DNA from 3 places in the Vibrio aquimaris genome. Region 2 is predicted to be linked to each of the others. Evidence: riboswitches for the same ligand, from Rfam matches in the RefSeq annotation. Region 2 holds a riboswitch; each other region holds the start of a gene.

Region 1 (4,290 bases), 380 kb from region 2:
GTTTTGATCACATAGGGTAATCCCATCAAAGCGTTCACCATCACCACCACCACAAAACCTAGGCTGAAAACATCCGTAAAACTTCGCAGTAATAAAAACACTCCAGTCGCAATAACCAAACTTGGTGTGACTAGAATAATGGTTCCGATCAGTTCAATTTGATCAGCAAAACGGGCTTTGGTATTCAACCTCAAACGTCGACTGGTCAACAAAATAGCAATGCCAGCGAAAAGAGCAAAAACACTTGCCAACAGCGCTATCTTGCACGATGTCCACAAAGCATTCCAAAACGCCGGGTCGCTAAGCACCTTGACCACTTGGGCATTTAATCCACTCCATACCACCATAAACAGTGGTGGTATCACCAACAAAAGGCTAAAGATAATCCAAAATCCATCCCATACTCGAGATCTCCACGAAGCGGATAGAGAGAAATGGTCACTTATTTGCGTCGAAGCTGTCACCGAAATAGGCGTTGCCAAGCGATGCACTGAGAAAGCAATTAGGCTACACAACAGCATTTGCCATAACGCTAAAATCGCGCCTGCTTGCAAGTCAAAGTCAAACTTTATCGCCTGATAGATAGCCAATTCAATGGTGGTTGATTTGGGGCCTCCCCCCAGTGCCATTACAGTCGCAAAACTGGTAAAGCACAGCATAAACACCAAACCAATCACATGGGGCAATTGCTGACGCAGTCTAGGCCATTCTATCCATTTAAATTTATGCCAATGTGTCATTCCAAGATGAGCACAAAGTTTGTGTTGCTCACATGGAATAGACTCTAGGGCCATAAGTAATAGTCGACTGGCGTAGGGCAAATTAAAAAATACATGAGCAAGTAAAATGCCTTTAAGGCCGTAAATAGAAAATGGCGCTGCAAACCCCATCCAATCAAGCAATTCAACTATTAAGCCTTTATTGCCATAGATAGACACCAAGCCAAATATTCCAACTAAAACAGGTAATACTAAGGTGGCGGAAAAGAGCTTGAGCACCCACTGCTTACCAACAAATGAATTTCGATACAAAGCATGAGCAACGGGAATAGCCAGTCCAACACTCAACAAAGTTGATAATGAGGCTTGATAGAAACTGAACTTAGTGACGTGTCGATAATAAGGGTCAAACCATATTTGTGACAGGTCTAATGAAGGAGTAAAAGATAACAATGCGCCAATGGCACAAATAACAAAGGCCGCGATGCATATCGCGACCCAGAGTCCTAGCTTGGGGATTTTATACAAAAGGTGCCCTTAGAAAGTCAAAGCGCTTTGCCATTCTCTAATCCATGCCTTACGGTTTTGAGCCACCTCTTCTTCATTCAGGCTTAGTGCCTTATTGGGAATGGTGAGAGTGTCAAAGCCGTCAGGTAAAGTGACGTCTGTGACCGGATACATCCAGTTACCCGTAGGCATCAGAGATTGAAAGTCATCGCTCAAAATAAAGGCCATAAATTGGTCAGCCAATTGAGGATTTTTTGATGATTTGACCTTAGCGGCAACTTCAACTTGGGTATAATGGCCTTCGCTAAAATCCGCAGCAGCAAACTTTGCGTCATTCTCCGCAATCAAGTGATAAGCCGGAGATGTGGTATACGAGAGCACCATGTCGGCTTCACCATCAAGAAATAGCGAATAGGCTTCAGACCACCCTTTCGTCACTGTCACTGTTTTCTTCGCTAACTGCTGCCAAGCAGGAGAGACTGAATCGCCATAAACAGACTTCATCCATAACATCAAGCCTTGACCCGGCGTTGAAGTACGCGGATCTTGGTAGATGACTTTAAGGTCGTCACGAGATTCGACTAGCTCTTTAAGGCTTTTAGGCGGCTTTGACAATTTTTCCTTGTTATATACAAAGGCAAAATAACCAAAATCATAGGGCAGAAATACTGAGTCACTCCAGCCATTAGGCAAGTCGACTGTTTTGGTATCAACATGATGCTTGGTGAGCAAGCCAGTTTTCTTTGCTTCAGGCATTAAGTTCTTATCTAAGCCAAGTACGATATCTGCCTTGCTATTTTTACCTTCTAAGCGCAAGCGATTAAGAATTGATACACCATCATCTAGAGCAACAAAATTCAGGTCGCAGTGACATTTTTCCTCAAATGCTTGCTCTATTTTAGGACCAGGGCCCCATTTAGCCGCAAAAGAATCATAGGTATATACGGTTAATGTATTATCCGCTGATGATGCTGAAAATGATGCAAATAGCGCTAAAGCTATAGTGCTATGAAGGGTTTTCACTGCTCGCTCTCCTTGATTGAGCGGCACAGGTTTGAGCAAACATTTATCACAAATATTTTGACTCAATTCCTACGCCAGTATTATCTGGTTCAGGTATACGGGTCCTAGGCAATACCTAATCTCAGCCTTATCACCAATAGTGATAACCAGCTCCCCGTTGAGTGTTGACCGAATTGTAATGGGAATTGAGCTATTTATCTAGAGTCATATCCCCAGCGTGGAACCATCTTTTGTTCTATACCTAAATGATCCAAGACTCGAGCAACCATAAAGTCCACCAAATCTTCAATTGAAGACGGTTGGTGATAAAAGCCAGGTGCTGCTGGCATGATAGTCACGCCCATTTGAGACAGTTTGAGCATATTTTCCAAATGCAAAGTCGAAAACGGTGTTTCTCGCACAACCAAGATCAATTGGCCGCGCTCTTTTATGACCACATCTGCGGCTCGCTCAATAAGATTATCTGACATTCCATGGGCAATTGCTGCAACACTGCCTGAAGAACAAGGACAAACCACCATCTGTTTCGGCGCTGCAGAACCTGAAGCCACAGGAGAAAACCAATCGTCTTTACCATAGACCTGCAATTGTTCTGAATCACACCCAAGATATTCCACCAAGGTTTCTTGGATAGCTTGGGGGTTACCGGGCAATTTCATATCATGCTCAGTGGCAAGCACCACTCTCGCTGCAGAAGATATCAGCAAGTGAACCTGATACTCTGCGGCTAGTAAGCATTGCAGAAGCCTCAGTCCGTATGGTGCGCCCGACGCACCTGTAAAGGCTAATGTTATCGCTTTGTTGTTTATTTGATTCATACTACTAGGTTCATTTACTCGGCAAGTTTGGCCAACAACTTTTCTTGTATGCCTTCAAAACCGCCGTTACTCATTACTAGGATTTGATCGCCTGGCATACTTCGCTCTATCACCATATCAACCAAGTCATCGACGCTGTTTGACGTATACGCTGGCTGATGACACTGCTCTGCGATATCGGCAACAGGCCAATCAATATTGTCTGGTTGATATAAGAAGACCTGATCAGCTTGGTCGAGTGAAGCAGCCAGTGAATCTTTATGCACGCCTTTTTTCATCGTAGCACTACGCGGCTCGAGCACAGCAAAAATACGCTGACTGCCAACCTTATTACGTAATCCACCAAGGGTAAGTTCAATCGCTGTTGGGTGATGAGCAAAATCATCATAGACTCGAACTTGATTGACCTCGCCTTTTAGCTCCAGTCTGCGTCGAGTATTAACAAATTTAGCCAGTGCCTGACATGCGAGCTCTGGTACAACGCCAACATGGCGAGCAGCAGCAATCGCCATCAGAGCATTGTCAACATTATGATCTCCGACCAAGTCCCATTTAACCACACCAGACTCAACACCTTGGAAAAGCACCTTAAATTGAGAGCCGTCTGCCAGCATTTTTTCTGCTCGCCAATCACCTTGCAAACCTGTGACTTCTTTTTCACTCCAGCATCCACGCTCAAGTACATCATCAATGTCTGTATCTTGCGGTACAAGAATACGTCCGTTCCCAGGAACCGTTCTGACTAAATGATGAAATTGCCGCTTGATCGCTTCAAGATCATCGAATATATCTGCATGATCGAACTCAAGATTGTTAATCACCAAAGTGCGAGGATGATAATGGACAAACTTCGACCGCTTATCGAAAAAAGCGCTGTCATATTCATCGGCTTCAACGACAAAAAACATACTTTCGCCCAAGCGAGCTGAAACACCAAAGTTTCCTAATACCCCTCCAACTAAGAATCCGGGTTGGTAACCACATTCCTCTAAGATCCATGCCAGCATGCTTGAAGTGGTGGTTTTGCCATGAGTCCCAGACACCGCAAGCACCCAACGGTCATGAAGAAGAAACTCCTGCAACCACTGAGGACCAGATGTGTAACGCATATTGCTATTGAGAACATGTTCGACACAAGGGTTACCACGGCTCATCGCATTACCAATCACAACAAGATCGGGAGCGGGCTCAAGCTGAGAAGGGTCAAAACCCTCAATGATATC
Region 2 (4,290 bases):
AGTTCGAATCTCTCCACCCCTGCCATATTTAAGGCTCTAGTCTAAAGACTGGAGCCTTTTTACTTTGTAGCTCTAAAGCAGCGGATTCAGCTTATACCCAAAGAATACGCGTGTTGGGAGTTCGAATCTCTCCACCCCTGCCATATTTAAGGCTCTAGTCTAAAGACTGAAGCCTTTTTACTTTGTAGCTCTCAAGCAGCGGATTCAGCTTATACCCAAAGAATGGGCGTGTTGGAGCTTAGAATCTCTCCACTCCTGTAACATATAGAAGATCTAGTTGTAAAACAGCAGGCTTTTCTCGACTCAACTTTTTATGCTTCATGGATGGTCGATGATTTTTGTTATACATCGATGAGAAGTATTCTTATTTATCTGTTACATTTATCGCCCTGTTGAATTCATATTCTATTATCTATGAGTATCTCTCGTCGCCAATTTGTAAAATCTGGTCTAGCACTTTCCGCACTCAGTGTTCTTCCAGCTTGTAGTTTAACTCGAACTTCCACTAATCCAGATGAATGGATATACGATCTTACGGCAGAGCCGGCTTCAGTGGAGCTTGTTCCCGGTTATACGACCAATGTGCTAGGTTTCAATGGCGAGATACCTGCTCCGACTATTCGGTGTCGTCAGGGGCAAGAGGTAACGATTCGGTTTACGAATAAACTTGATGAGCCTACAACCATTCATTGGCATGGGTTGCGAATACCTATAGAAATGGATGGTGTCCCATTTCTTAGTCAGCCCCCTATTATGCCCGGTGAAACCTTTGTATATAAATTTACCCCGCCAGATGCAGGCACATTTTGGTATCACCCTCATATGAACAGCGTTAAGCAATTAGGCATGGGCTTGGTTGGCTTGATCATTGTCGAAGAGTCAGTTCCTGTTCGGTTTGACCAAGAATACGACCTGATGCTCAAACATTGGCACCTTGATAAACAGGGGCAGTGGAAAGATCTCATGATCCCTCGCCTAAGTGCAAGAATGGGCACGCCGGGTGAATGGAGTAGTGTCAATGGCGTTCATGAACCGGTTTATCAGTTAAAAGAAAACGCAGCGACACGAATACGTATAGCTAATGTGGACAATACCTTGACCTACCCAATCGCTATTGAAGGTGCTCAAGCATGGGTCATAGCGATAGACGGTAATCCAATAGAATTCCCCTATGAGCTTTCTCAGCATAAAATTGGCCCAGGTATGAGACTTGACCTTGCTTTAATTGCTCCTAAGCAAGGAGAGCGTGTTTATGTGCGTTATATGAAGGGGCGATTCCCTTTCCCATTATGTGAGTTTGATATTGTTCATTCAGATCTGCCAGATCAGCGGTCCATTCCAAAGTTGCTCCTTAACCCTGTTCCCGATCTGGACCTTGATAATGCTCAAAAACTTGATTTTGTATTCGAATGGGAGGGGGCAGTATCACCAGTTGGCAAAAATGGTAAGTCGATGCCTAAGTTCTGGTTAACCAATAAACGAGCATGGGAGGGGATGTCAAAAGATAATATACCTGAGCCTCTTGCTTCACTTGAACTGGGTAAAACATACATTTTCTATCTAAAGAATGTTACTCAATACCATCATCCAATCCACTTGCATGGGCATACATTCACAGTATTGGAGCTGAATGGCAAAAAAGTAGAAGCCCCTTTTCATACCGACACAGTGTTGCTTGGTAAGAATGGGACGGCTAAAGCGGCATTTGTTGCCGACAATCCCGGCCGCTGGATGTATCATTGCCATGTGATTGAGCATATGAAAACGGGCTTAATGGGTTATATTGAAGTAAAGTGACTCCTGTAACTTTTTAAATCTCATGTTATTTTGCAGTGATATTACTCGATAATTTGTTACTATTGTTCGTTAACTATCCAAAGGTAACAGGTATTCTCTGGGGGGATAATGGTACAGCTTTCGATTCTTGGGTTTATTGCACTAGGTGGGGCTTTGGGGGCATGTTCTCGTTATCTTGTGACTGAGGTTTTTGTTGCCTTACTTGGACGAGGTTTTCCGTACGGAACCTTGACGGTTAATGTGATTGGCTCTTTTGTTATGGGGCTTCTCATTGCTGCATTTGAAAATGAAATGTTAGCCAGTGAACCATGGCGCCAAATTATCGGCTTGGGGTTTCTTGGAGCTTTGACCACATTCTCGACTTTTTCCATGGATAATGTTTTGCTGATGCAGCAGGGCGAGTTTTTTAAAATGGGCCTCAATATATTAGCGAATGTTATTTTGAGTATTTCTGCTGCTTGGGTGGGCTTTCAATTGATCGCCAAGCTCTAGTGACTGTCAATATTTCGCTAATTACTGTTTAACTTGGCTTGGTTTAACCAAGTCTCTTCTATATACTTTGTTTACTTGTCGGAGTGCCATAAGGCTGAGACCGTTTATTCGGGATCCGTTGAACCTGATCAGATTAGTATCTGCGAAGGGAACAAGAGAAGATATCTATACCAGCTTCAGTTCTGGTTTATCTATCAACTTGTCGAACACAGCTGTATCGTTATTGTTACTTGAAGTAACCCTATTTGGCTCTCGTTTGACACCTCTTGTCGCATCTTTCCGCCAAGCATTTTTATGACTTTTTATCTAAGAATAACAAAGCAAGGAAAAATGCTATGTCGAATCGCAAACAAGCTCGACTGGAAGCAAAACAGTTTATAGACACGCTTTCAGCTGCACCATATCCTAATTCTAGTAAAGTCTATGTTGAAGGCTCTCGGCCCGATATCCGTGTTCCCATGCGTCAAATTAAACTTTCAGATAGTTTGATTGGTGGAAGTAAAGAGAGCCCCGTTTTTGAGCCCAATGAAGCTGTTAGAGTCTATGACACTTCTGGACCATATACAGATCCTGACTACGACATCGACCTTTATAATGGTCTACCTAAGCTCAGAGAGAGGTGGATCATAGAGCGCAGCGATACTGAGCTACTAGACGATGTAAGTTCAGTCTATTCCAAGCAGCGGTTAGCGGATGAAACACTTGATGATCTTAGGTATGGGAATCTTCCTCGTGTTCGTCGAGCAAAGAAAGGTCAATGCGTTACTCAACTCCATTATGCTCGCAAGGGTATCGTAACGCCAGAGATGGAATATATTGCACTGCGCGAGAATATGGGGCGTGCAGTCTATCGAGACAAGACTTTAAACCAACAGCATCCGGGTGAAAGCTTTGGCGCTCATTTACCCAAGGATATTACCCCTGAGTTCGTGCGTCAGGAGGTAGCACAGGGCCGCGCAATTATACCTTCCAACATAAACCATCCCGAGTCTGAGCCTATGATCATTGGCCGTAACTTTCTTGTCAAAGTGAACGCTAACATTGGTAATTCATCGGTTACGTCGTCAATTGAAGAGGAAGTTGAAAAGCTGGTTTGGTCAACTCGCTGGGGAGGCGATACGGTTATGGATCTTTCCACTGGTCGCAATATTCATGAAACGCGAGAGTGGATTTTACGTAATAGCCCGGTGCCAATAGGCACGGTTCCTATGTATCAGGCGCTAGAAAAGGTCAATGGTGTTGCTGAAAGCCTGAACTGGGAAGTTATGCGTGACACCCTGATAGAGCAAGCAGAGCAGGGCGTTGATTACTTTACCATCCATGCAGGCCTTCTTTTGCGTTATGTCCCTATGACGGCTAAACGCGTGACTGGAATCGTTTCTCGTGGAGGGTCGATTATTGCCAAATGGTGCTTGGCGCATCATGAAGAAAGCTTTCTTTACACACATTTTAGAGAGATTTGCGAAATTTGTGCGCAGTATGATGTTGCCCTTTCCCTCGGTGATGGATTAAGACCAGGATCGGTTGCTGATGCTAATGATGAAGCTCAATTTGCTGAGCTGAGGACTCTTGGTGAGCTCACCAAGATAGCTTGGGAATACGATGTACAAGTCATCATAGAGGGGCCAGGACATGTACCTATGCACATGATTAAAGAGAATATGGAAGAGCAATTACATCATTGCCATGAAGCACCTTTCTATACTCTTGGACCATTGACTACCGATATTGCACCAGGCTATGACCACATTACATCGGGTATAGGGGCGGCGATGATTGGTTGGTACGGATGCGCCATGCTTTGTTATGTCACACCTAAAGAGCATCTAGGTTTACCTAATAAAGAAGACGTCAAAACTGGACTGATTACCTACAAAATAGCTGCACATGCGGCAGATTTAGCTAAGGGGCATCCCGGAGCGCAAGTTCGAGATAATGCCTTGTCCAAAGCACGCTTTGAGTTTCGCTGGGAAGACCAATTTAACTTAGCTCTAGACCCAG
Region 3 (4,290 bases), on a different replicon from region 2:
AATAATGCCATATTAGCTATCTATTTGAACAGTAATAGCTTTTCCGAAATTATGATGGATTGATTTATGGCACACCGCTTGCGTTATTGAGACTATTCATGCATTTTGAATCACAGGAGGCGGTTATGGCTCATTCCCTTAATTCTCAGGCTGGCCACCGTAGTGTCAACATCTTTAGCCTACGTATGTTTGCTGACAACAGGTCACATCACCCTGAAGCAGAGAAATATGACGCAAAGCATGATGATCATGATCGTTCCCAAAGTAACGGCTTTCCATTGCTGGTTGATTCAGGCGTGTTTGAGCTTCCGGACCAAGTCTGTCCTTATACCAAGTTTGATACGGACAGTGTGATTGCAGAGAAAGATACATTAGGCTCTCTGACCGTAGATTGTCATGGCCGCTGGTGCTACTCAGTGTATAACATCAAGATGCAATTTCTAAAACCTGGTGAGAAGAAAATGGAGCAGTTTTCTGTTTGCACCGAGCAAGGCCAGCAATTCACAGTTTTTTTGACTCTGATTGGGAGTCAAGGCGGCGCTATGGTTGATAAAGTAACAACGGAAACCTCTGCGTTCTCGCTTTGAGATCTGATTAGGCGGCATTGAGTTGTGCCGCCAACTCACGGCCACTTCCACGAAACTTGTCTATTGTCGCTGCAAAGTCAGCAGGTATTTGTAGAAGCCTAGAATCTGGATGTTCATTGATGTATCTCATTTTAGACTCATCGGTTATGAGTTCATCCCAATCTCTATTTATAGTGCGCGCCAAGTGAATGGTTGTGGCCATTTGAGGAGATAATTCAGCGTCTCTTGGTTCATGGAAGTTTGCGATAGCATCTACCATAGGCGCAGGGAAGTGCCATGATTTAGCTAATTTCGCACCTAATGCTGGGGCGCTGATATTTAGCAATTCTTCTTGGACAGATATGGCGTCTTCTCCATTTTGTGCTCGGGTTGCTATTTGTACAGCGGCCTCAGGTACTAATGTGTGAATCATGAGCTCGCCGATATTATGCAGGATGCCCGTAGTAAAAACTTCGTGAGGGTCCGCTTTCATTTGCTCAGCAATTTTACTCGCGATGACAGACACTTCAAAAGTATCTATCCAGTATTGGTTGAGATCTAATGTTTCCACTTTAGGAAAGGCACTCGATAGTACAGAGGCAACGACTAATGTTCTTATCGGTCCTGTTCCCACACGTAATAGTGCTTGATGAACGGAAGAGACGGGCGTATTCCCACCAAAGTGTGCAGAGTTAGCCATACGCAAAAGCCTTGCGCTAAGCACCTGATCAGTTGATATTTTTTTTGAGAGTTGCTCGAAATCCACTTCATCTTCATTCACCATGTTAAGCAAATCTTGAAGTACTTTTTGAATGCGAGGCAGTTCGTTGATCCGAGATAAAAGAGCTTCTTGCGCCATGTATAAAACCTCTGAGCCTATGAGAGCCATTACTATAGGATAGCATGTTGGTGTGATGCCTGAAGCGTACGTTGGCACAATAAAGTTTGGGGTGTTAGAGAACTCGATTTCTTGCTAGCATTGGATTTAAATAGTCGGGGAGCTTATATGGACTGGTGCATTATAAGCTGAGATCGCATTGCGGGACCCGTCGAACCTGATTCAGTTAATACTGGCGTAGGGAACTATTTGCACGGGTGCGTAAGCGGCACCTGTTCTCACTTTGCTCGCTTATATTGTGTTGAGTGGCAGTGATTGGCAAAGCGTTTCTTTACTTCCAGTACAAGGAGCTATTATGCCAAACCAAGACCTCATCCCTCCAGTCGTATTAACCATTGCGGGTTCTGATAGTAGTGGAGGCGCTGGTATTCAGGCTGATATTAAAGCCATTTCCGCAACTGGTAGTTATGCTTGTTCTGTTATTACGGCGATTACTGCTCAAAATACACTTGGTGTTTCTGCTATTCATCCGACACCACTTCAGCTCATTGAACGTCAGCTAGATGCGGTATTTAGTGATCTTGATGTTGCCGCTGTTAAAGTAGGAATGCTTGTGGACTCAAGCGTAATCAAGTTAGTTGTGGATAAACTTAAGCAACATCAACCCCAATACTTAGTCGTTGATCCTGTGATGGTTTCGACCAGCGGACAATTACTTACAGAAGATTCTTCAATTAGTACATTAAGAGAGGAATTGCTGCCGATGGCCGATTTAGTTACCCCTAACTTGCCAGAGGGAGCAGTGCTTATTGGAAAAGGTGAGCCTAAGGATACACACCAGGTAGAGAGTATGATCGAGCCATTGCGCCAACTTGAGTGTGAGGCTGTGCTTTTAAAAGGCGGACATATGGAATCTTCACCAAATAGTTCCGATTTACTGATCCTACCTAATCGTACGGAGTGGTTGCATTCGCGACGTCATTCAACCCGAAATACACATGGTACAGGGTGTACACTATCTTCTGCTATTGCGTCTTATTTGGCTCAGGGTTATCGATTACATAAAGCTATATATTTGGCAAAACAGTATATCACGCAAGCCATTGCTCATGCCGAATTGCTTAATGTTGGGCAGGGAAGAGGGCCTGTTCATCACTTTTTTGATGGTCATACCAATGTTCGTTGATATGCGGTTACCCTTAGTGTTCATCTAGGAACTGGCTCAGCAGCAACAGGCTATTGGTTCTAAGTTATTGAGTAATATAATGCTACTGTGTGATGGCTTTAACATGTTAGCGCGAACTTTCACTGATTTGACATTGATCTGATAAATTGTCCCTAGTGCATCGATTAATATTTTGCCTCTTCAAGATTTCGATGCGGAGTATAGGTGGTGAAGCATTCTTTATCTAGCAATCAATATTATGTGACACTTCTGATCTTATTTTTTCTTGGAATAATGGCGCTAAGTGTCTTTGTTAATGATATTGATTTACTCAGCTCTGTGTCAGTCCCTGTAGGTTTTAGCGCAACTGTCCTAACGTTTTCTGCGGGCCCCAAAGGGTTTGTTATTTCACTTATCGTTATGTTAGCTATTTCTTGGAAACTCATTCCAACACGTTCCGAGCGGGTAAAAAAAATAGTGCACCTAGGGTTGATACTTGTTCTAGGCTTTGGTTGTAAGTCGGCCCTTAAACAGCTGACTGAAATTCCTAGGCCATACACTGAAGTTTTGACTCAAAATCTTTTGATCCCCCAGCCTTCACATTTCTATAACCTGAGCTCGTTGCAGAAAAATGAGGTGATAGCAGAGATGGGGGGGATAGTGAGTGGTTGGAGAACGTCTCAATGGCAGGGAGAGAGAGACTACTCATTTCCATCAGGACACACTATTTTCGCTGCTGTTTGTTTGGCATTTTTTGGTAATATATTTCTCCGAAATGGTCGTTACTTGCTCACTCTGGCAATAAGTGCTTGGGCCATGGGAGTTGCATACAGTCGATTATGGTTTGGAATGCACAGGCCGATAGATCTTTTAGGCTCTGTGGTTTTTGTTTTGTTGATCTACCTGTTTGCTGACAAGTTGGAACGCTTGAGTGATAAAATTCTGAGCTGGTGCCTTAAAGCGAAATTGGGATAGAGGTCTGGGAGAAAGAAACTGTCAGGAAAAATACAACGCTTCCCAACAGTTACACTTTACGTTATAGATCTCGCATTAGTGTCTCGTACTCTTCATTAGCTTTCGATATGAGGAGGTACAGCTCTATCGCGTCCTTGTCATCAAGATCGAGTTGCCACTGGTTTTGTGCTTCCTTGCCTTTTAAGCGTGTCTTGCCTGCTAGTTTTTCAAAGCTTACGTTGCAAAGCTCTGTTTGGTGATGTTCTTTGTTCTCAATAATATCAACATCTAGTAGCCCAGTCGGGTTTACCTCTATATGTGCATGAAAGTGATTTTTATCTTGTAGTTCGTAGTCTCTGAATGTTGAAATCATCGTTAATTCCCCCTAGCAATTTATTGATGAGTTTTTCAATTGTAGGACAGTGTTTCGTGTGTGGTCACAAATAATCTCGAAGCTTGATCTTGGTTAAACAGGTGTTCAAAATTCCGTCACGGATTTCAGTCTTTTTTCGATTGCATTGATCGCATGAACGACAGGTGCGGTTACCGATACTTTCCCTTGCGGTTGATGTTGGAGTTGGTGTATGTCCTCCCATGCTCGCGACATCACATCATTTAATAGTAGGCTGCGGTAAACCCCATCTAATCATTTTAATGTCGCGCAGTTTTGAACCGGATGCGAGCACCTGTTGGAGTTATGAATTCCTTACTGTATTCTCATAATCTATATTAATGACAATTAACATTGATTTTTTTTGCTTTTATAA

Evidence for each region. A riboswitch is a leader RNA that binds a small molecule or an ion and turns the genes downstream of it on or off. The one in region 2 is predicted to bind thiamine pyrophosphate.
Region 1: linked by a shared signal. The riboswitch ahead of thiB (thiamine ABC transporter substrate binding subunit) and the one ahead of thiC (phosphomethylpyrimidine synthase ThiC) in region 2 are both predicted to bind thiamine pyrophosphate.
Region 3: linked by a shared signal. The riboswitch ahead of thiD (bifunctional hydroxymethylpyrimidine kinase/phosphomethylpyrimidine kinase) and the one ahead of thiC (phosphomethylpyrimidine synthase ThiC) in region 2 are both predicted to bind thiamine pyrophosphate.

Annotation. Positions count from the first base shown of each region.
Region 1 covers NZ_CP045350.1:343,622-347,911, reverse strand. The annotation lists gene thiP (thiamine/thiamine pyrophosphate ABC transporter permease ThiP) at 1-1,247, opposite strand, end outside; gene thiB (thiamine ABC transporter substrate binding subunit) at 1,257-2,249, opposite strand; TPP riboswitch at 2,299-2,416, opposite strand; gene FIV01_RS01665 (flavin prenyltransferase UbiX) at 2,444-3,067, opposite strand; gene mpl (UDP-N-acetylmuramate:L-alanyl-gamma-D-glutamyl-meso-diaminopimelate ligase) at 3,082-4,290, opposite strand, start outside.
Region 2 covers NZ_CP045350.1:3,099,109-3,103,398, reverse strand. The annotation lists gene FIV01_RS14405 (multicopper oxidase family protein) at 415-1,797, shown strand; gene crcB (fluoride efflux transporter CrcB) at 1,906-2,289, shown strand; TPP riboswitch at 2,359-2,457, shown strand; gene thiC (phosphomethylpyrimidine synthase ThiC) at 2,625-4,290, shown strand, end outside.
Region 3 covers NZ_CP045351.1:839,226-843,515, reverse strand. The annotation lists gene FIV01_RS18165 (VCBS domain-containing protein) at 126-587, shown strand; gene FIV01_RS18160 (HDOD domain-containing protein) at 595-1,425, opposite strand; TPP riboswitch at 1,551-1,665, shown strand; gene thiD (bifunctional hydroxymethylpyrimidine kinase/phosphomethylpyrimidine kinase) at 1,760-2,590, shown strand; gene FIV01_RS18150 (phosphatase PAP2 family protein) at 2,798-3,544, shown strand; gene FIV01_RS18145 (hypothetical protein) at 3,606-3,896, opposite strand.